Regions from separate parts of the Duganella zoogloeoides genome, predicted to be linked through region 2. Evidence: predicted binding sites of a transcription regulator. Region 2 holds the regulator's gene; each other region holds the start of a gene.
The links. The regulator LexA, encoded in region 2, represses DNA repair genes until DNA is damaged. The targets are predictions, from matches to a motif close to ACTGTATNNNNATACAGT.
Positions count from the first base shown of each region.

Region 1: SR858_RS22675 (DNA topoisomerase IV subunit B) is a predicted target of LexA. The motif match lies at 4,139-4,156, and genes of this name have one in related genera.
Region 3: recA (recombinase RecA) is a predicted target of LexA. The motif match lies at 4,575-4,592, and genes of this name have one in related genera.

Region 1 covers NZ_CP140152.1:5,132,354-5,138,618, forward strand. Annotated here, with positions in the region: gene kdpA (potassium-transporting ATPase subunit KdpA) at 1-1,048, opposite strand, end outside; gene SR858_RS22650 (potassium-transporting ATPase subunit F) at 1,048-1,137, opposite strand; gene dapA (4-hydroxy-tetrahydrodipicolinate synthase) at 1,441-2,349, shown strand; gene SR858_RS22660 (hypothetical protein) at 2,346-2,906, shown strand; gene SR858_RS22665 (TorF family putative porin) at 2,974-3,726, opposite strand; gene SR858_RS22670 (hypothetical protein) at 3,740-3,988, opposite strand; gene SR858_RS22675 (DNA topoisomerase IV subunit B) at 4,195-6,192, shown strand; gene parC (DNA topoisomerase IV subunit A) at 6,204-6,265, shown strand, end outside.
Region 2 covers NZ_CP140152.1:1,349,996-1,356,260, forward strand. Annotated here, with positions in the region: gene SR858_RS05930 (SPOR domain-containing protein) at 1-256, shown strand, start outside; gene SR858_RS05935 (CvpA family protein) at 276-764, shown strand; gene purF (amidophosphoribosyltransferase) at 828-2,354, shown strand; gene SR858_RS05945 (cystathionine gamma-synthase family protein) at 2,361-3,605, shown strand; gene lexA (transcriptional repressor LexA) at 3,637-4,275, opposite strand; gene SR858_RS05955 (DUF5695 domain-containing protein) at 4,428-5,243, opposite strand; gene rpsF (30S ribosomal protein S6) at 5,399-5,788, shown strand; gene priB (primosomal replication protein N) at 5,807-6,112, shown strand; gene rpsR (30S ribosomal protein S18) at 6,128-6,265, shown strand, end outside.
Region 3 covers NZ_CP140152.1:262,970-269,234, forward strand. Annotated here, with positions in the region: gene SR858_RS01205 (sodium:solute symporter family protein) at 1-1,913, opposite strand, end outside; gene SR858_RS01210 (DUF4212 domain-containing protein) at 1,910-2,173, opposite strand; gene SR858_RS01215 (sensor histidine kinase) at 2,187-3,728, opposite strand; gene SR858_RS01220 (response regulator) at 3,725-4,435, opposite strand; gene recA (recombinase RecA) at 4,641-5,744, shown strand; gene recX (recombination regulator RecX) at 5,827-6,265, shown strand, end outside.

The sequences.
Region 1 (6,265 bases), 2.5 Mb from region 2:
TGAGTGCTTGCAGCGCCGGGTGAACCTGCTGCTCGGCGCCCATCACCACCAGCGTGGCGGCGACGAACAGCACGGTCATCGCGCCGAGCACCGCCCAGCCCTGGCGGCGGTCGCCGACCATGCGGCCGAACGCGAAGCACAGGCCGGCCGGAATCAGGAAGATCGCCAGCATCTGCACGAAGTTGGTCAGCGCGGTCGGGTTTTCATACGGGTGCGCCGAATTGGCGTTGAAGAAGCCGCCGCCATTGGTGCCCAGCATCTTGATCGCTTCCTGCGACGCCACCGGGCCCATGGCCAGGGTTTGCGTGCTGGTGGTCAGGGTTTCGGTGACCGGTTCACCCTTGGCATCCTTGAGCGGCTGGTTGTCGGCGTCCACTTTCGGCTGGGTGTACGTGACCGGTTCGATCAACTGCACTTGTTTATATGCGGAGAAGTTCTGGATCACGCCCTGGCCGGCCAGGAAGACCGCCAGGATCACGGATAACGGCAGCAGCACGTACAGGGTCGACCGGGTGACGTCGGCCCAGAAATTGCCGATCGATTTGGTCGAGCGCGACGAAAAGCCGCGTATCAGCGCGTAGCACACGGCGATGCCGGTGGCGGCCGAGAAGAAGTTCTGGCCGGTGAGCACCAGCATCTGGGTCAGGTAGCTCATGGTCTGCTCGCCGCTGTAGCCTTGCCAGTTGGTATTGGCGACGAAGCTGACGGCGGTGTTGAAGGCCGAATCGGGGCTGACATTGGCCAGGCCCTGGGGATTGAGCGGCAGGAAGGCTTGCAGGCGTTGCAGGCCATAGACTGCGACGGCGCCGAGGGCATTGAATGTCAACAGCGCGACGGCATAAGCTTTCCAGCCCTGGCCCTGCGGCTGGCCTTCTTTATCGGCGATGCCGGCGGCGCGGTACAGCAGGCGCTCCGCACCACCGAGCCAGCCCATGCCGGGCACACGTGAACCATCGCCCACGCGCGCCAACACCACGCCCAGCGGCCAGGCCAGCGCCAGCAGCACGGCCAGGAAGGCGACCAGCAGCAATATCGATTGGGTGGTCATCACAGTTCCTCCGCTTTGAGCAGCGCCAGCACCAGGTACACCAGCAGCCCGGCGGACGCGATGCCGCCGATCAGATAAAAGATGCTCATTGCTGGCCTCCCAGCTTGTCGCAGCCGGCGGCCATCGCCCAGATCGCGGCAGTGAAGGCCGCAATCACACCCATAAATATAAAATCCATCACACCCTCGAAGGTCTTGTTTTGATGGATGAAAGGTTAGCGGCAGGGGTCTAAAGATTTTGTAAAGACTTGGGTGGCGGGTGTAAACAAACTGTAAACGCGCCGTAAAAACCCACCGCCTTTACGGTTTGTTTACGCAGTCCTGGGCACTATTTAGAACATTTTTACGGGCGCCGGCATAGGCTGGACCTGTCTTCCACCACCTGTAAAGATCATGAATACTTCGTTTCGCGGCATCTGGGTGCCGCTGGCCACGCCCATGGACCACGGCGAGATCGACTTGCCCCACCTGCAGACGCTGGCCGACCGCCTGATCGCCGGCGGCGCCCACGGCCTGGTCGTCTGCGGCACCACCGGCGAGGCGTCGCAGCTGGACCTGGCCGAGCAATCGGCCGTGCTGTCGGCCGTGCTGGAAACGGCGCACCGCCGCTGCCCGGTCCTGATGGGCGTGGGCGGTAGCGACACCCATGCCGCCGCCGCCAAGGTCCGCGAGTTCGACGACACTGAACTGGCCGGCTACCTGGTCGCCACGCCCGCCTACGTGCGGCCATCGCAGGAAGGCCTGCTGCGCCATTTCGAGACCATTGCCGACGCCACCGGACGCCCCATCGTGCTGTACAACGTGCCGGCGCGCACGGGCGTGAACCTGGAACTGGCCACCGCGCGCACGCTGGCTCAACGTCCGCAGTTTGCCGCCATCAAGGAAGCCGGCGGCAGCCTGCGACGGATGGAAGAACTGGTGCGCCACACGCCGCTGGCCATGCTGTGCGGCGACGATGCGCTGCTGTTCGCGGCCCTGTGCGCCGGCGGTCAGGGCGCCATTTCCGCCTCGGCCCACATCCGCGTGGACCTGTTCGTGCAAGTCTACGACCTGGTCCACGCCGGCCACCTGGCCGAGGCGATGACCGTGTTCGACCACCTGCTGCCGGTGATCCGTTTGCTGTTCTCGGAGCCGAATCCCGCGCCCCTGAAAGCCGCGCTGGCCATGCAGGGATTGCTGCGCGACGAGCTGCGCCTGCCCATGACGCCAGCCAGCGATAACTGCCGCACCCAATTGGCCGCCGCGCTGGCGGCGCTGGACGCCATACCGGCGTATCATTCTCTGGAGGAGGTAACCGCATGATCGTCGCACTCACCGGTAACACCGAACACGATGGCAACCACGCCGTCTCCGACCTGGCCGAGGAACTGGCGCTGCTACGGGTAGCCGCCGGCAACCGGGTGCTGCTGGTCTGCCCCGAACCCTGCGCCTACGATCCCCAGCTCTACGACGACCTGGTGATCGACGCCTCGCGCAATGAAGAGCGCGATGAGGCATCGCTGGCCGGCGCCGCTGTCATCGTCGCGCTGCTGCGCCGCGCCGACCTTCAACACCCTGACCACCAGGATCACGCGGCGCTGCTGGCCCGCCTGCGCGCTGCCAGCGCGGCCAACCCCGGCGCCCGGGTGCTGGTCACCGTGGCCCACGGCAGCGAACCGCTCACGCCGCACCAGACCGGGTGCCTGCTGGTGTTCGTGGCGCAGCTGCCCGGCGCGCGCCTGGCCGACACTTTAGTGCTCGACCACGACACTTACCATACACACCACAGCGCCTTCGAGGCGGACGCCTACAAGACCGCCAACGTGCTGTGCGCGCCCGAGGTACGCCACCTGTATCGCCAGGTGTTCAGCAGCAGATAAGCAACAGATAAAAAAGCGGGCCGGGCGGGTGTTACCCCGCCCGGCCCGACCAAGGAAAATGCGCGGATCAGAAGGTCTTGCTGATGGTGAGCAGCAGCGCAGTCTTGCCGGTGAACTTGCCGTTGACCGGCGACGCATACGCGGTCTTGCTGGCGTTCGTCCCTACCACGGCCAGCGCACCGGTAACGATGCCGAAGTCTTTGGTCGCGCCCACTTTCCAGTCGGTGTAGTCGGCCGCTTGGTTGTTCTTCACCTCCTGATGGCCCGCATGCAGGTTGATGATGAAGCCCTCGCCTGCCTCGATATTGGCGCCCACGTCGAGGTAGCCGCTGTTCTTGCTGTCCACGAAGCCGAACAGGTTGGTCACCGCGTGCGAGTACTTGACGTACGCGGGACCGACACCGAGCTGGCCATACACCTCGGTGGTGTCGGCGTTGACAAAGCCGGCGACGTGTTTCAGGCCGTTCGACGGGTACACATAGGTCAGCACACCGACGTCATACGACACGGCATCGCTCACCTGCCCGCGCTTGCCGGCATAGAGGTCGAGCTCCACGTCGCCGTCGCCGCCGGCATCCTTGGTCCACTTGATCGACGACGTCCAGGCGCCGATATACAGGCCGGTGGGGTTGTTGACGTAATCAACGCCGCCCTGCACGGCCGGCTGCAGGCGTGTTTGCGAGATGCCGCGATAGCGGTAATCGGACACCACGGCGGCGTTGAAGCTGACCTCGTTATCGGGCCTGGCGGCTTCCTGGGCCTGCGCCGCATGGGCGGCAAAACCGGCGCACAGCACGGCGGCAAGTAGTAATTTGTTCATATTGCTCTTTCTATTAATAGTGGGATGTCTGGGTGAATCGCCCGAACTCCGCGCCGGGCAGCGACTGCATCACCGCGTCCATCACCGGCGCGACCATGGCCGCACCCACGCACAGCCACACCTTCATGCGGGTGCCGTGCTCGCAGATTTCGATGCGGATGAATTCGAGCGAATCGCCGCAGATGCGCGTGACCATGCGGCGTAACTGGGTGACCGATGCGGTATCGACCTTGAGCGTCATCACGCAAGGGAAGTGATTCATGGCGGCTCCGATGAGGGTTAAGCGATGGAGCCAGCTTATCGGGCAGCCCGTAAAAACGGTCTAAAAAGACGGGGGCCTCTTGTAAACATCGTGTATAAATTGCCGCTGTTTGCTCCGGTTGAGGATAGAATACGCAAACACGCGCAATTAGCTGTACATATACCCAGTACATAAACCCAGTATCGACATTATCAGCTTGATCACGTATGGCCACTAAAAAACCAGTTTCCGACTATAGCGAATCATCCATCCGGGTCCTCAAGGGCCTGGAACCAGTCAAGCAGCGCCCGGGCATGTACACGCGCACCGAGAACCCGCTGCACATCATCCAGGAAGTCATCGACAATGCCTCGGACGAAGCACTGGGCGGCCACTGCAAGAACATCATCGTTACCCAGAACGCCGACGGCAGCATCACGGTGGAGGACGACGGCCGCGGCATTCCGGTCGGATTGCACCCGGAAGAAGGCGTGCCGACGGTGGAAATCGTGTTCACGCGCCTGCACGCGGGCGGTAAATTCGACAAGGGTTCGGGCGGCGCGTACGCGTTCTCGGGCGGTTTGCACGGCGTGGGCGTCTCCGTCACCAACGCGCTGTCCAAGCGCCTGGAGATTACCGTCTGGCGCAAGGAACCCAATGGCACCGGCCTGCACCACCTGGTGTTCGAGCATGGCGACGTGGTCGAGCCGCTCACTTCGGTGGTCGCGCCGCGCGACGGCAAGAAGTCCGGCACCCGCGTGACCGCCTGGCCCGATGCCAAGTACTTCGACTCGCCGGCCATCTCGCAAACCGAGCTGCAACGCCTGCTGCGCTCTAAGGCCGTGCTGCTGCCGGGCGTCACCGTTACGCTCACCAATGCCAAGACCGGTGAATCGCAGACCTGGCAGTACAACGACGGCCTGCGCGGCTATCTGACCGAAGCGCTGGCCCAGGCCACCGATGGTGAAACCCTGATCCCGCTGTTCGAAGGCGCGCAGTTTGCCGGCCCCGATGCCGAAGGTTTTGCCGAAGGCGAAGGTGCGGCATGGGTGGTGGCGTGGACCGAGCAAGGCGCGGTAGTGCGCGAATCGTACGTCAACCTGATCCCCACCCCCAACGGCGGCACCCACGAATCGGGCCTGCGCGACGGCCTGTATGGCGCCGTCAAGAACTTCGTCGAGATGCACTCGCTGCTGCCGAAAGGCGTCAAATTGCTGCCCGAAGACGTGTTTGCGCGCGTGTCGTTCGTATTGTCGGCCAAGGTGCTGGACCCGCAATTCCAGGGCCAGATCAAGGAGCGCCTCAATTCGCGCGATGCGGTGCGCCTAGTCTCCACCTACTCCAAGCCGGCGCTCGAGCTGTGGCTCAATCACCACGTCGATTACGGCAAAAAGCTGGCCGAACTGGTGATCAAGCAGGCGCAATCGCGTCTGCGCTCGTTGCAGAAAGTGGAAAAGAAAAAGTCGTCGGGCGTGGCGGTTTTGCCGGGCAAGCTGACCGACTGCGAATCGACCGATGTCACCCGCACCGAATTGTTCCTGGTCGAGGGTGACTCGGCCGGCGGTTCGGCCAAGATGGGCCGCGACAAGGAATTCCAGGCCATCCTGCCGCTGCGCGGCAAGGTACTGAACTCGTGGGAAACCGACCGTGACCGCCTGTTCGCCAACAACGAGATCCACGATATCTCGGTGGCGATCGGCGTCGATCCGCACAATGCCACCGATACCCCGGACCTGTCCGGTCTGCGCTACGGCAAAATCTGCATTCTTTCGGACGCGGACGTCGACGGCTCGCACATCCAGGTACTGCTGCTCACGCTGTTCTTCAAGCACTTCCCGGGCCTGATCGCCAACGGCAATATCTGCATCGCCCGCCCGCCTTTGTACCGCGTCGATGCGCCGGCGCGCGGCAAGAAGCCGATCCAGAAGCTGTATGCGCTCGACGCCGGCGAACTGGTGGCGATCGAGGACAAGCTGCGCAAGGACGGCTTGAAAGAAGGCGCCTGGTCGATCTCGCGCTTCAAGGGCCTGGGCGAGATGAACGCCGAGCAGTTGTGGGAAACCACGATGAACCCGGACACGCGCCGGCTGTTGCCAGTCGCCCTGGGCGAGTACGAGCACGGCGCCTCGGCCGCGCGTTTCAATATGCTGATGGGTAAAGGCGAAGCCGCCGCCCGCCGCGCCTGGATCGAAGAACACGGCAACGAAGCCGAAGCAGACATCTAATACGAACCACTATGACTCAAGCAAATCTCTTTGACGAATCGCTGCCGGACCCGGACGGCGCCCTGCCGCCGGG
Region 2 (6,265 bases):
GCCTGGTGCGTCCAACGTTGCAGCCGAATCCGGCCAGAAATTCGTATTGCAAGTGGCCGCACTGAGCGACCAGGCCAAGGTCAGCGAACTGCGCGAGCGCCTCAAGCAGGCCGGCATCAATTCGTACACGCAAAAAGCGCCGTCGGGCGAGGTCACGCGCGTGCGCGTGGGGCCGTTCAGCAGCAAGGAAGAGGCGGAAAAAGTCCGCGCCAAGCTGCAAAGCATGGGCCTGGCTGGCCGCCTGGAAACCGTCTGACCTGTTTGCACCGTCTGTCGTGACCATCTTCGACTACCTGGTGATCTTCGTGCTGGCCGCGTCGGTCGTGATCAGCATGGTGCGCGGACTGGTCAAGGAAGTGCTGTCGCTGGTGGGCTGGATCGTGGCGTTCGTGGTGGCCAACGCCTATGCGGCGCAACTGGCAGTCATGCTGCCGGCAGTCGTGCCCGGGGAAATACTGCGGCTGATCCTGGCGTTCATCGCCCTGTTCATCGGCGCGCGGATACTGATGGGTTTGCTGTCCATGGTGCTGGGCGCCTTGCTCGACGCCGGTGGCCTGAGCCTGTTCGACCGCCTGCTCGGCGCCGTGTTCGGCCTGGGCCGTGGCCTTGTAATCGTGCTGGCCGCCGTCATCTTGGGTGGAATGACGGCATTGCCGCAAGAAGAACTCTGGAAGAATGCGCTGCTCAGCCCGTACTGCGAGCTGGGAGCGCGCGTGGTCAAGGACTACCTTCCCGCTGCAATGGCGCAGCATGTGAATTTTTGAAGTTTGAATTTGTGAATTGAATCAACGTTTTTAAATCTGCAAGTCCAGTCCAGGAGCATCAACATGTGTGGCATCGTCGGCGTCGTCTCCCATCAACCTGTCAACCAACTGCTGTATGACGCATTGCTGCTGTTGCAGCATCGCGGCCAGGACGCGGCAGGTATCGCTACCAATCACAGCAGCATGTTCGCCATGCACAAGGCCAACGGCCTGGTGCGCGACGTGTTCCGTACCCGTAATATGCGTACGCTGCAAGGCAACTCGGGCATCGGCCACTGCCGTTACCCGACCGCCGGTTCGTCGAGCGAGGAAGAAGCGCAGCCGTTCTACGTCAACGCACCGTTCGGTATCACGCTGGCCCACAACGGCAACCTGACCAACTGGGAACAGCTCAAGGAAGAGATGTTCAAGAACGACCGCCGCCACATCAACACCGATTCCGATTCGGAAGTGTTGCTCAACGTGTTGGCGCACGAAATCCAGAAGGCCACCGTCGATATCTCGATCGATGCCGAAACCATTTTCCAGGCGGTTACCGTGCTGATGCGCCGTGTGCGCGGCGGCTATGCTGCCGTGGCGCAAATCGCCGGCGTCGGTTTGCTGGCCTTCCGTGATCCGTACGGCATCCGTCCGCTGTGCCTGGGCATCAATGAAACCGAGCAGGGCAACGAATACCTGATCGCTTCCGAATCGGTGGCGCTCGAAGGCATGGGCTTCCGCTTCGTGCGCGACATCGCGCCCGGCGAAACCGTCTTCATCGACAATGACAAGCAGCTGCACACGCGCCAGTGCGCCGACAACCCGTCGCTCAACCCGTGCGTGTTCGAATTCGTGTACCTGGCCCGTCCCGACTCCGTCATCGATGGCGCCTCGGTGTACAGCACCCGCCTGAAAATGGGCGAGTACCTGGCCAAGAAAATCGTGCGCGAAGGCCTGGCCGACGATATCGACGTCGTCATGCCGATTCCCGATTCGTCGCGTCCGGCTGCCATCCAGCTGGCGCTGGCGCTGGGCAAGGAATACCGCGAAGGCTTCATTAAAAACCGCTACATCGGCCGTACCTTCATCATGCCGGGCCAGGCCGCGCGCAAGAAATCCGTGCGCCAGAAGCTCAATGCGATTCCTGACGAGTTCAAGGACAAGGTCGTGCTGCTGGTGGATGACTCCATCGTGCGCGGCACCACCAGCCGCGAGATCGTGCAGATGGCGCGCGACTCGGGCGCCAAGAAAGTGATCTTTGCGTCGGCCGCGCCACCGGTGATCTACCCGAACGTTTACGGCATCGACATGCCTACCCGCGACGAGCTGATCGCCCACGGTCGCACGGTGGAAGAAGTGTGCCGCGAGATCACCGCCGACGCCCTGGTGTACCAAGACATCGATGCGCTCAAGCAGGCCATTTCCGACGTCAACCCGGCGCTGACCAGTTTTGAGGCGTCGTGCTTCGACGGCGTGTACATCACCGGCGACGTCAGCCGCGAGTACCTGGACAAGCTGGAAAACGAGCGCAACAACCCGACCAAGGCCGCCAAGCCGGAAGATGCGGGCCGTTCGCAGCTGAACCTGAACCTGGCCGCCGCCGAGGGCTGATCGTCCATGACAGACAAGAAAAACTACGGCTTTACCACCACCATCCTGCACAACGACCGCCAGAAGGGCATCGAGCACGGATCGCTGCACAAGCCGATCCATACGTCGGTCGCGTTCGGCTATGCCGATGCGCGCCAGCTGGCTTCGGTATTCCAGGGCAAGGAGCCGGGCTTCCGCTACGGGCGCCAGGGCAACCCCACCATCGCCGCGCTCGAAGACAAGGTGAACAAGATGGAGCAGGGCGTCGGCACGATCTGCTTCGCCACCGGCATGGGCGCGATCGGCGCCGTGTTCCAGGCGCTGCTGCGCACGGGCGACCACGTGGTGTCGTCGTCGTTCCTGTTTGGTAACACCAACAGCCTGTGGCAAACCACCATGGCGCAGGGCGTGGGCGTGTCGTTTGTCGATGCCACCGATGTTGCCAATGTCGAGGCGGCGATCACCGACAACACCCGCGTGGTATTTGTCGAAACCATCGCCAACCCGCGCACGCAGGTGGCGGACCTCAAGCGCATTGGCGAAATGTGCCAGGCGCGCGGCATCCTGTACGTGGTCGACAACACCATGACCACGCCGTATTTGTTCCGGCCGAAATCGGTCGGTGCCGGCCTGGTGGTCAATGCGCTGACCAAGTCGATCGGCGGCCACGGCAATGCACTCGGCGGCAGCCTGACCGACACTGGCGCGTATGACTGGACCCGGTTCCCCAACATCTACGAGAACTACAAGAAGGCGGCGCCGCTGCAGTGGGGCCTGGCGCAAATCCGCGCCAAGGCGCTGCGCGACTTCGGTTCGTCCCTGGCGCCCGAGGCGGCGCACCACATTGCCGTCGGCGCCGAAACCCTGGCGCTGCGCATGGAACGCACCAGCAGCAACGCGCTGGCGCTGGCCACATTGCTGGAATCGGACGAGCGGGTGGCGGCGGTGTACTACCCGGGCCTGGCGTCGCATCCGCAGCATGGCATCAGTTCCGAGCTGTTCCACAAGCACGGCTCGCTGCTGAGCTTTGAATTGAAGGATGGCATCGATTGCTTCGATTTCCTCAATCGCCTCAAGCTGGCGATCCCGGCGTCGAACCTTGGTGACACGCGCACCCTGATCATCCCGGTGGCGCACACGATCTTCTTTGAAATGGGTGCCGAACGGCGTGCATCGATGGGGATTGCGGAGTCGCTGATACGGGTGTCGGTCGGCATCGAGGATGAGGGCGACCTGCTGGAAGACTTCAGCTGCGCGCTGGAAGGTTGTTAAAACAATGGACCGCCGCGGCGGTCCATATTTTTTAGTGCCAGGTGCGCATCAGCCCTACTGCCAGGCCTTCCAGTGCAAACTCGTCCGCCTCGGGATCGACCTTGATGATCTTGAACTCCGGGTTCTCCGGCAGCAGTTCCACCAGCGAACCGGTCTTGCGATAGCGCTTGACCGTTACCTCGTTGCCGATGCGCGCCACCACGATCTGGCCATTCTTGGCGCTGTCGATTTTTTTCACGGCCAGCAGGTCGCCATCCATGATGCCGGCGTCACGCATCGATTCGCCGCGCACCTTGAGCAGGTAGTCGGGCTTGGCCGAGAACATGGCGGGATCGACGCTGTAGTTCGCCTCGAGGTTTTCCTGCGCCAAAATCGGCGAGCCGGCAGCCACGCGGCCGATCAGCGGCAGCGACATCATCAGCGCGGCAGGCATCTTGGCGGTAGAAGGCTCGGCATGGACACCGAGCAGGCGGATGCCACGCGAGGTGCCGGCCGCGATTTCAATCGCGCCCTTGCGCGCCAGCGCCTGCAAGTGTTCCTCGGCGGCGTTGGCCGACTTGAAGCCCAGTTCGTTGGCAATCTCGGCGCGCGTGGGCGGGAAGCCGGTGTTTTCGATGGCGTCCTTGATCAGATTGAGAATTTGTTCCTGGCGTGCGGTGAGCTTGATCATGGGCGTGGTCAGTAAAAAAATGGGCTGTGTATATAGACAGTCTGTATTTTTGTACAGTATGACCGCCAATGCAAGGGAATTTCTTGCTTTGAGCGAAATAATGTGAAAAAAGTTGTTGCACAGGGGAGCCTGCCGCGCTCCCCTATGAGAAATCAGCGCGTTGCCCCTTGCGGCTGGATCACGAATCGCACGCCGATGTCACGTTTGGCGCCCGGTTTGAGGGTAAACCCGCTGGTCACCCAGCTGGCGTACTGTTCGCCCTGCAGTTGCCCGCTCGGCATGGCTTGCCAGCTATCGAGCGGGGTGCGGCCGTCCGGTTGCAGCCGCAGCCCCGGCGCCTCGCCGTTCGCGCGCGCCACTTCCACCGAGCCCAGCGTGCCCGGGCGCGGCTTGACGGTGCTGCTGCTGGCCCGCCGTTCCTCGGCAGAGGCGCCGAAGCCTTGTTGTTCGAACACCATCGGCATGCTGGCGGACACCACCTGCACCGGTTGCCGTCCCCGGTTGATCAGCGTAAAGCGCAGCACCAGCGTGCCGCGTTCGTTGAGCCAGCGCCGTTCCACTGCCAGCGGCACGCTAGCGCCCAAGTCGGCGCCCATGCTTGCGCTGATATCGGCAGCGGCCAGCGCCCGGCCTGCCGGCAGTTCGCGGATCGGCCGGCGCGCCGCGAACGAGGTGTAGGAGCGCTGCGCGCCATTGCCGGTGCGGACGGTCAGGGCCAAGTCACCGAGGTGGCGGTAGCCATTGCCCTGGCGCGCATCTTCGCGCGGGCCGGGCACGAAATCGAAGCTGGGGTCGAGCACGGGCGTGAGGCGCGCCAGGGTCTGGGTGTCGGTGCGCAGTGCGAACAGCAGGGCGGGGGTGCTGTAGGCGCGGGTCTTGATGGGCGCCGGTTCGTGTGGTGCGGCAGCCAGGCCGGGCGGAGAGAACAGCAGGGCGGACAGCGCCGCAAGTGCCATCAGATGCTTCATGATCATGTTCCCAGGACAAGAAAATCGCACTGTAGCACCGGCAACACCAGGCTGGCGTTCCGCTGAAAAAGCTGCTATAGTCGCGGGCTTACCTCTTCCCACACCTGTCTTGACGCCAGGGTGGGCTATATTCACAAGTCCTTAAGGGAGTTTTCATGCGTCACTACGAAATCGTATTTATCGTCCACCCGGACCAGAGCGAGCAAGTGCCCGCGATGATCGAACGTTACAAAACCACTGTAACGACCCGCGGTGGCTCCGTGCACCGTGTTGAAGATTGGGGCCGTCGTCAGATGGCTTACTCGATCCAGAAACTGGCCAAAGCACACTACATCTGCCTGAACATCGAATGCGACAACGAGACCCTGGTCGAGCTGGAAACCGCATTCAAATTCAATGATGCCGTGCTGCGTCACCTGACCGTCAAGCTGAAGAAAGCGGAAACCGCTCCTTCGCCAATGATGAAGTCGGTACAACGTGAAGATGCTGCCAAATCGCATCGCACCGAAGCCCCAGCAGCTGCTCCAGCTCCTGCCGCAGCCTAATTGTTTCAAGGAACCGAGCTGAACCAGCTCCAGTTCACTGCCCTCATTGCCGAACGTGACGCTTTGCGTTATACCCCGGCAGGCATGCCGATCATCAATGCTGTACTCCAGCATCGGTCGCAGCAAATGGAGGCGGGAATCGCCAGGTTGAGCGAGTTTGAAATTGCTGCGGTTGCCGCAGGCGAGATTTCAGGCAAGTTCAACGCGGCGCCGCTGGGCGGGGTGTACCAGTTCACCGGTTTCCTGAACAAGAAGACGCGCAATAGCAAAAGCCTGGTGTTTCACATCATTGATTTTAGTGCTGTCACGGACAGCTCAATTTAAATACAGGAGCCTCACATGGCATTCGGTAAAAAGTTCGACAAAAACAAGCTCAAGCTTAAAGAAAAGCGTAAGCAACAAAACCCACTGTTCAAGCGCAAGAAGTTCTGCCGCTTCACCGCCGCTGGCGTTGAGCAAGTGGACTACAAAGACGTA
Region 3 (6,265 bases), 1.1 Mb from region 2:
GTAACGCTGCCGCCCAGCACCGGGTTGGCGTGCAACATGTAGTACAGGCACACGGCAAAGCCGGCGATCATGCCGGCCACGGCGCCCTGGTGGTTGGCGCGCTTCCAGAACACGCCCAGCACCAGCGCCGGGAACAGGGTCGAGCCGGCCAGCGAGAACGCCGCACCGACCAGCGAGATGATGTCGCCGGGCCGCTGCGAGGCCGCGTAGGCGGCAATAAAGGCCACGCCGAGCAGCAGCAGCTTGGAAATCGTCACCCGTTTCTGGGTGGACGCGTGGCGGTCGACGATCTTGTAATAGATGTCGTGCGACAGCGCATTGGAAATCGCCAGCAGCAGGCCGTCGGCGGTTGACAGCGCCGCAGCCAGGCCGCCAGCGGCCACCAGGCCCGAGACCACGTACGGCAACCCGGCGATTTCGGGCGCGGCGAGCACCAGCACGTCGGCGTCGATGGTGATTTCGGCCAGTTGCACCACGCCGTCGCGGTTGACGTCGGTGATGCTGAACAGCGGCGTCAGTTTATCGACATTGGCCCAGTACGACACCCAGCCGGGCAGGTGGTTGAAGTCGCTGCCGACCAGCGCCGTATAAATATCGTATTTCACCAGGACCGCCATCGCCGGAATGGTCAGGTAGATGAGCAGGATGAAGAACAGTGCATACACCATCGACTGCCGCGTCTCGTGCACCGACGGCGTGGTGTAGGCGCGCATCAGGATGTGGGGCAGCGCGACGGTCCCCAGCATCAGGCAGAAGACCAGTGCGACGAAGTTGTTGCGCTTGATGGCGGAGGTTTCCGCGTCGCCCGCATACGGTTCTGCGTGCGGGTTGATCGGACGGGCCCGGGCCAGGTTGTAGGCATGGGCTTCGGTCCATTCGCTGGCAGCGATTTCCGGGTTCTTCGGGTAGGCGATCAGCGCCCGTTCGGCGCTGCGGATGTCGAGCAGCGAGGCGTTGCGGGTTTTCACCTGGTCGAGCCGGCGCTGGGCGTCGCGCCGGCCCGCTTCCCACGAGGCGGGCAAGTTGTCGAGCCGCTGCTGGTAATCGTCGGCGCGCTGCTGGAAGATGGTGCGCACCTCGGCTTCTTTCGGATCGGCCTGCAATACCGCCTCGCGCGCGCTGAGCTTGGGCAGCAGCTTGCCGTAGGCTACTTGCGGGATCGGATTGTCGCTGAGCTTGACCGACATCCAGATCGCCGGCAACAAAAAGGCGACCAGGATGATGATGTACTGCGCCACCTGGGTCCAGGTAATCGCCCGCATGCCGCCCAGGAACGAACAGACCAGGATCGACGCCAGTCCCAGGAAAATCCCCACGGAAAAATCGACGCCCGTAAAGCGCGAGGTGATCAGCCCCACCGCGTAAATCTGCGCCACCACGTACGTAAACGAGACGATGATGGTAGCCATGACCGCCATGATGCGCACCACGCGCCCGGCCGGGTTGTCTTCGCCATTCGCTCCCCCAACGCCGCCGAAGCGCATGGCGAGGAAATCGGGAATCGTGTACTGGCAAAACTTGCGCAGGTACGGCGCGATCAGCAAGGCGACCAGCACGTAGCCGCCGGTCCAGCCCATGATGTAGGCGAGGCCATCAAAGCCGTGCAGGTACAGGCCGCCCGCCAGGCTGATGAAGCTCGCTGCCGAAATCCAGTCGGCAGCAGTGGCCATGCCGTTGAACATGGCCGGCACTTTGCGCCCCGCCACGTAGTATTCAAGCACGTTGGACGTGCGGCTCAGCACCCCCAAGATCGCGTACAGCACGATGGTGGCAAACATGAACAGGTAGCCGATCCAGATGCGCGGCATGCCTTCCTGTTCCAGCAGCGTGAGGGAAAGCAAAAAACCGCCGAAGCCGGCGGTAAACAGCAGGTAGTAGCGCCGTAGTTTGCTGGCGAAGCTGCGCTCTGTCATGGTTTGATCCTGGCTGCGGCACGGGCCTGGCGGTCGAGCCGGCGCATGCGCCAGGCATAGAAGCCGATGATGGCCAGGTACACCAGCGAGGCGCCTTGCGCGGCGAGATAAAACGACAGCGGCCAGCCGAAGATCGACAGGTTGTTCAGTTCGCGCGCAAAAAACGCCGCGCAAAACGTGGTGATCAGCCACAGCAGCAATAACCAGCCGGTCATGCGGCGGGTTTGCTGCCAGTGGTGGCGGCGGATGGTTTTATCCATGCTTTATCCCTGGTTAACCAAAGTGGGGCGCCTCATCGGGCGCATCTGGCGGATCGGCTGGCAGCGGGAAGGTCAGGCGGAACAGGCTGCCCGGCAGCTTGGCCAGTTGTGCGCGCGGATTGTTGAATACATCCACTTCGGCGCCGTGCTGCTGGGCGATTTCGCGCACGATGGCCAGGCCCAGGCCGCTGCCTTCGGCAGTGTTGCCGAGGATGCGGTAAAACCGCTCGAACACGCGGGTGCGCTCGGCCGGCGGAATGCCGGGGCCCGTGTCTTCCACTTCCAGCAGCGCATGGTCGTCGATATCGACGCGCACCCGCACGGTAACGCTGCCGCCGGCCGGCGTGTAGCGCAGCGCGTTGTCGATCAGGTTGGACAGCAGCTCGCGCAGCATGGTCGGATCGCCGGCGATGTGCACCGGTGCCGGCGGCTCTTCGTAGCCGAGGTCGATCTGCTGGACGAACGACGCTTGCACCCAGTCGTGCACGGTGCTGCGCGCCAGCGCCGACAGCTCCAGTTGCACCATGCTGGAGCCAGCCTGCGGCTGGTTTTCCGCGCGGGCCAGGGCCAGCAGCTGGTTGACCAGCCGCGTGGCCGATTCCGAACTCTTGGCCAGTTGCTCGAGCGAGCGGTGGATTTCGTCGCTGTCGGTCTGGCGCAGCGCCAGCTCGGACTGCATGCGCATGCCGGCCAGCGGCGTGCGCATCTGGTGCGCGGCGTCGGCAATAAAGCGTTTTTGCATCTCGATGGTGTGGCCTAGCCGTTCGAGCATTTCGTTGAGCGAACCGACCAGCGGCGAAATTTCCTCCGGCACCAGGTTAGCCGCGATGGGGCTGAGGTCGTCCGACCCGCGTGCGCGTATGCGTTCCTGCAACTGCGCCAACGGAGAGAGCCCGCGCGACAGCGCAAACCACACCAGGGCCAGCACGATGGGCAGGATGATGAACTGCGGCAGGATCACGCCCTTGATGATCTCGTTGGCGAGCTGGGCGCGCTTTTCCAGTGTTTCGGCCACTTGTACCAGCGCCAGCGGCGGATGGGGCGAGGGGGCGCTGTCGCTGGGTTCGACGCGGATGTGGATGTAGGCGACGCGCACCGGCGTGCCGTGCATGGTGTCGTTGCGGAAGCGCACGCTGCCGGCGCGGGCCTGGTCTTCGTCGGGATCGCTGCCGGGGTGGGGCAGGTCGCGGTCGCCGTCGATGGCGTCGCCGCGCGGCCCGAGGATCTGGAAATAGATGTTATCGACATCGTCGGCGCGCAGGATGTCGCGCGCGGCGCCGGACAAACCACGGATCAGCTTGCCATCGACCGAGCGCACCTGCTGCGCCAGCACGGTCACGCTGTCTTCCAGCGCATGGTCGAACGGTTGGTTGGCGATCGACTTGGCCACCAGGTACGTAATCGCGATGCTCATCGGCCACAGCAGCAGCAGCGGCGCCAGCATCCAGTCGAGGATCTCGCCGAACAGCGAGCGTTGCATGCTCTCGTCGGGCTCGACGACAGGCGGCTGGTACTCGGGGGCGTCGTCTCCCGCGTCGGCCGCCCGGTCGCTCACTTGACCGCGTCTCCGGCGTCGACGGCGACAGCCTTCGCTTCAGAATATTTTTCCAGGCAATAGCCGAGGCCGCGCACGGTGACGATGCGCACGCCGCCCACCTCGATCTTCTTGCGCAGCCGGTGCACATACACCTCGATGGCGTTGTTGCTCACCTCTTCTCCCCATTCGCACAGGTGATCGACCAGTTGCTCCTTGGAAACCAGGCGGCCGGTGCGGGCCAGCAGAATTTCCAGCAAGCCCAGCTCGCGCGCCGACAGGTCCAGCATCTGCTCGTTGATATAGGCGCTGCGGCCCACCTGGTCGTACGACAGCGGACCGTGCTTGATCACGGTGGCGCCACCGCCCGCGCCACGGCGGGTGAGGGCGCGCACCCGCGCTTCGAGTTCCGACAGCGCAAACGGCTTGGCCATGTAGTCGTCGGCGCCCAGGTCGAGGCCGTTGACACGCTGCTCGATCGAATCGGCGGCGGTCAGGATCAGCACCGGCAGCAGCGAACCGCGCGAGCGCAAGCGGCGCAGCACTTCCAGACCCGACAGCTTGGGCAGGCCCAGGTCGAGGATCAACAGATCGAATTCCTGGGTGGAGAGGGCGGTATCGGCCTCCTGGCCGTTGCGCACGCAATCGATGGCGTAGCCGGACTGGCGCAGCGAGCGGGTGAGCCCGTCGGCGAGAACGCCGTCATCTTCGGCAAGTAATATACGCATGTGGATACTCCGGGTGCACTGGGGCAAAGACTCAAGCCGGTATTGTGTTGGATTTTTTGCTTGCTGGCGAATTTTTGCACGGCGCCCGGGCGCCGCCAAAATTAATCGACATTTCAATCAAATCGCGCTTGCGCTTATCACTGTTTTTTTATACAGTACTACCTGTACCGACAAATTGTCACCACCAACTGGTTGAAAGCACATTATGGACGATAAAAAAGCTGTAGTACCCGCATCCGAGAAAGCCAAGGCGCTGGCCGCCGCGCTGGCTCAGATTGAGAAGCAGTTCGGCAAAGGTTCCGTCATGCGCATGGATGCCAGTGCGCCGATCGAAGAAGTACAGGTGGTCTCCACCGGTTCGCTGGGCCTGGACGTGGCGCTGGGCGTCGGCGGCCTGCCGCGCGGTCGCGTGGTGGAAATCTACGGCCCTGAATCCTCGGGCAAAACCACGCTCACCTTGCAAACCATCGCGGAAATGCAAAAACTGGGCGGCACCTGCGCGTTTATCGACGCCGAGCACGCACTGGACGTCACGTACGCGCAAAAGCTGGGCGTCAACCTGAGCGATCTGCTGATCTCGCAACCGGACACCGGCGAACAAGCGCTGGAAATCTGCGACGCCCTGGTGCGTTCCGGTTCGGTGGACATGGTCGTGATCGACTCGGTCGCCGCGCTGACCCCGCGCGCCGAGATCGAAGGCGACATGGGCGATTCGCTGCCAGGTTTGCAGGCACGTTTGATGTCGCAAGCACTGCGCAAGCTTACCGGTTCGATCAACCGCACCAACACCCTGGTCATCTTCATCAACCAGATCCGCATGAAAATCGGCGTCATGTTCGGCAGCCCGGAAACCACCACCGGCGGTAACGCGCTGAAGTTCTACGCCTCCGTGCGCCTGGACATCCGCCGTACCGGTTCGATCAAGTCCGGCGACGAAGTCATCGGTAACGAAACCAAGGTCAAGGTCGTCAAGAACAAGATCGCGCCACCGTTCAAGGAAGCGCACTTCGACATCCTGTACGGCGCCGGCACCTCGCGCGAAGGCGAAATCCTGGACCTGGGCGTGGAAGCGAAGATCGTCGAGAAATCGGGTTCGTGGTACAGCTACAACGGCGAACGCGTCGGCCAAGGCAAGGACAACGCCCGCATCTTCCTGCAAGAGCGCCCGCAACTGGCGTGGGAAATCGAAAACCGCGTGCGCGAATCGCTGGGCGTACGCTCGCTGCCGCCACTGGCGCCAGTGGCCGCTGAAAAGCCTGATACTGTCGTCAAGCTCAAGCCTTCCAAGGGCGAAGCTGACGCGGCGTAAGTCTTAACAGTTAGCAGTCGAGCCGTCACCCCCCCGCTTTCGCGAGGGTGACGGTTCTCACCTCAAAGTTCAGAGGTTCCCCATGCCCCGTCCCCCCCTCAGCCTCAAAGGTCGCGCCCTGCGCTACCTGTCCCAGCGCGAGCACAGCCGTCTCGAACTGTCACGCAAGCTCGCACGCTATGCCGAAGACACCGACGACATCGACGCCTTGCTCGACCTGCTCGAAAAAAACAACTGGCTGTCGCAAGAACGTTTTTCCGAATCGCTGATCCACCGCCGTTCTGCCCGCTTTGGCAACGCCCGCATCATGGCCGAGCTGCAAAGCCACGGCGTACAGGGCGAAGCGCTGCAAGGCCTCAAGGAAAGCCTGGCCGACACCGAGACCGCGCGCTGCTGCGAGATCTGGGAACGCAAGTTCGGCGAAGTGGCCACCGACCCCGAAGGACGCAACAAGCAAATGCGCTTCCTGCTGCAACGCGGCTTCTCCCAGCGCGCCATTCGCACCGCCATGAAGGGTACGG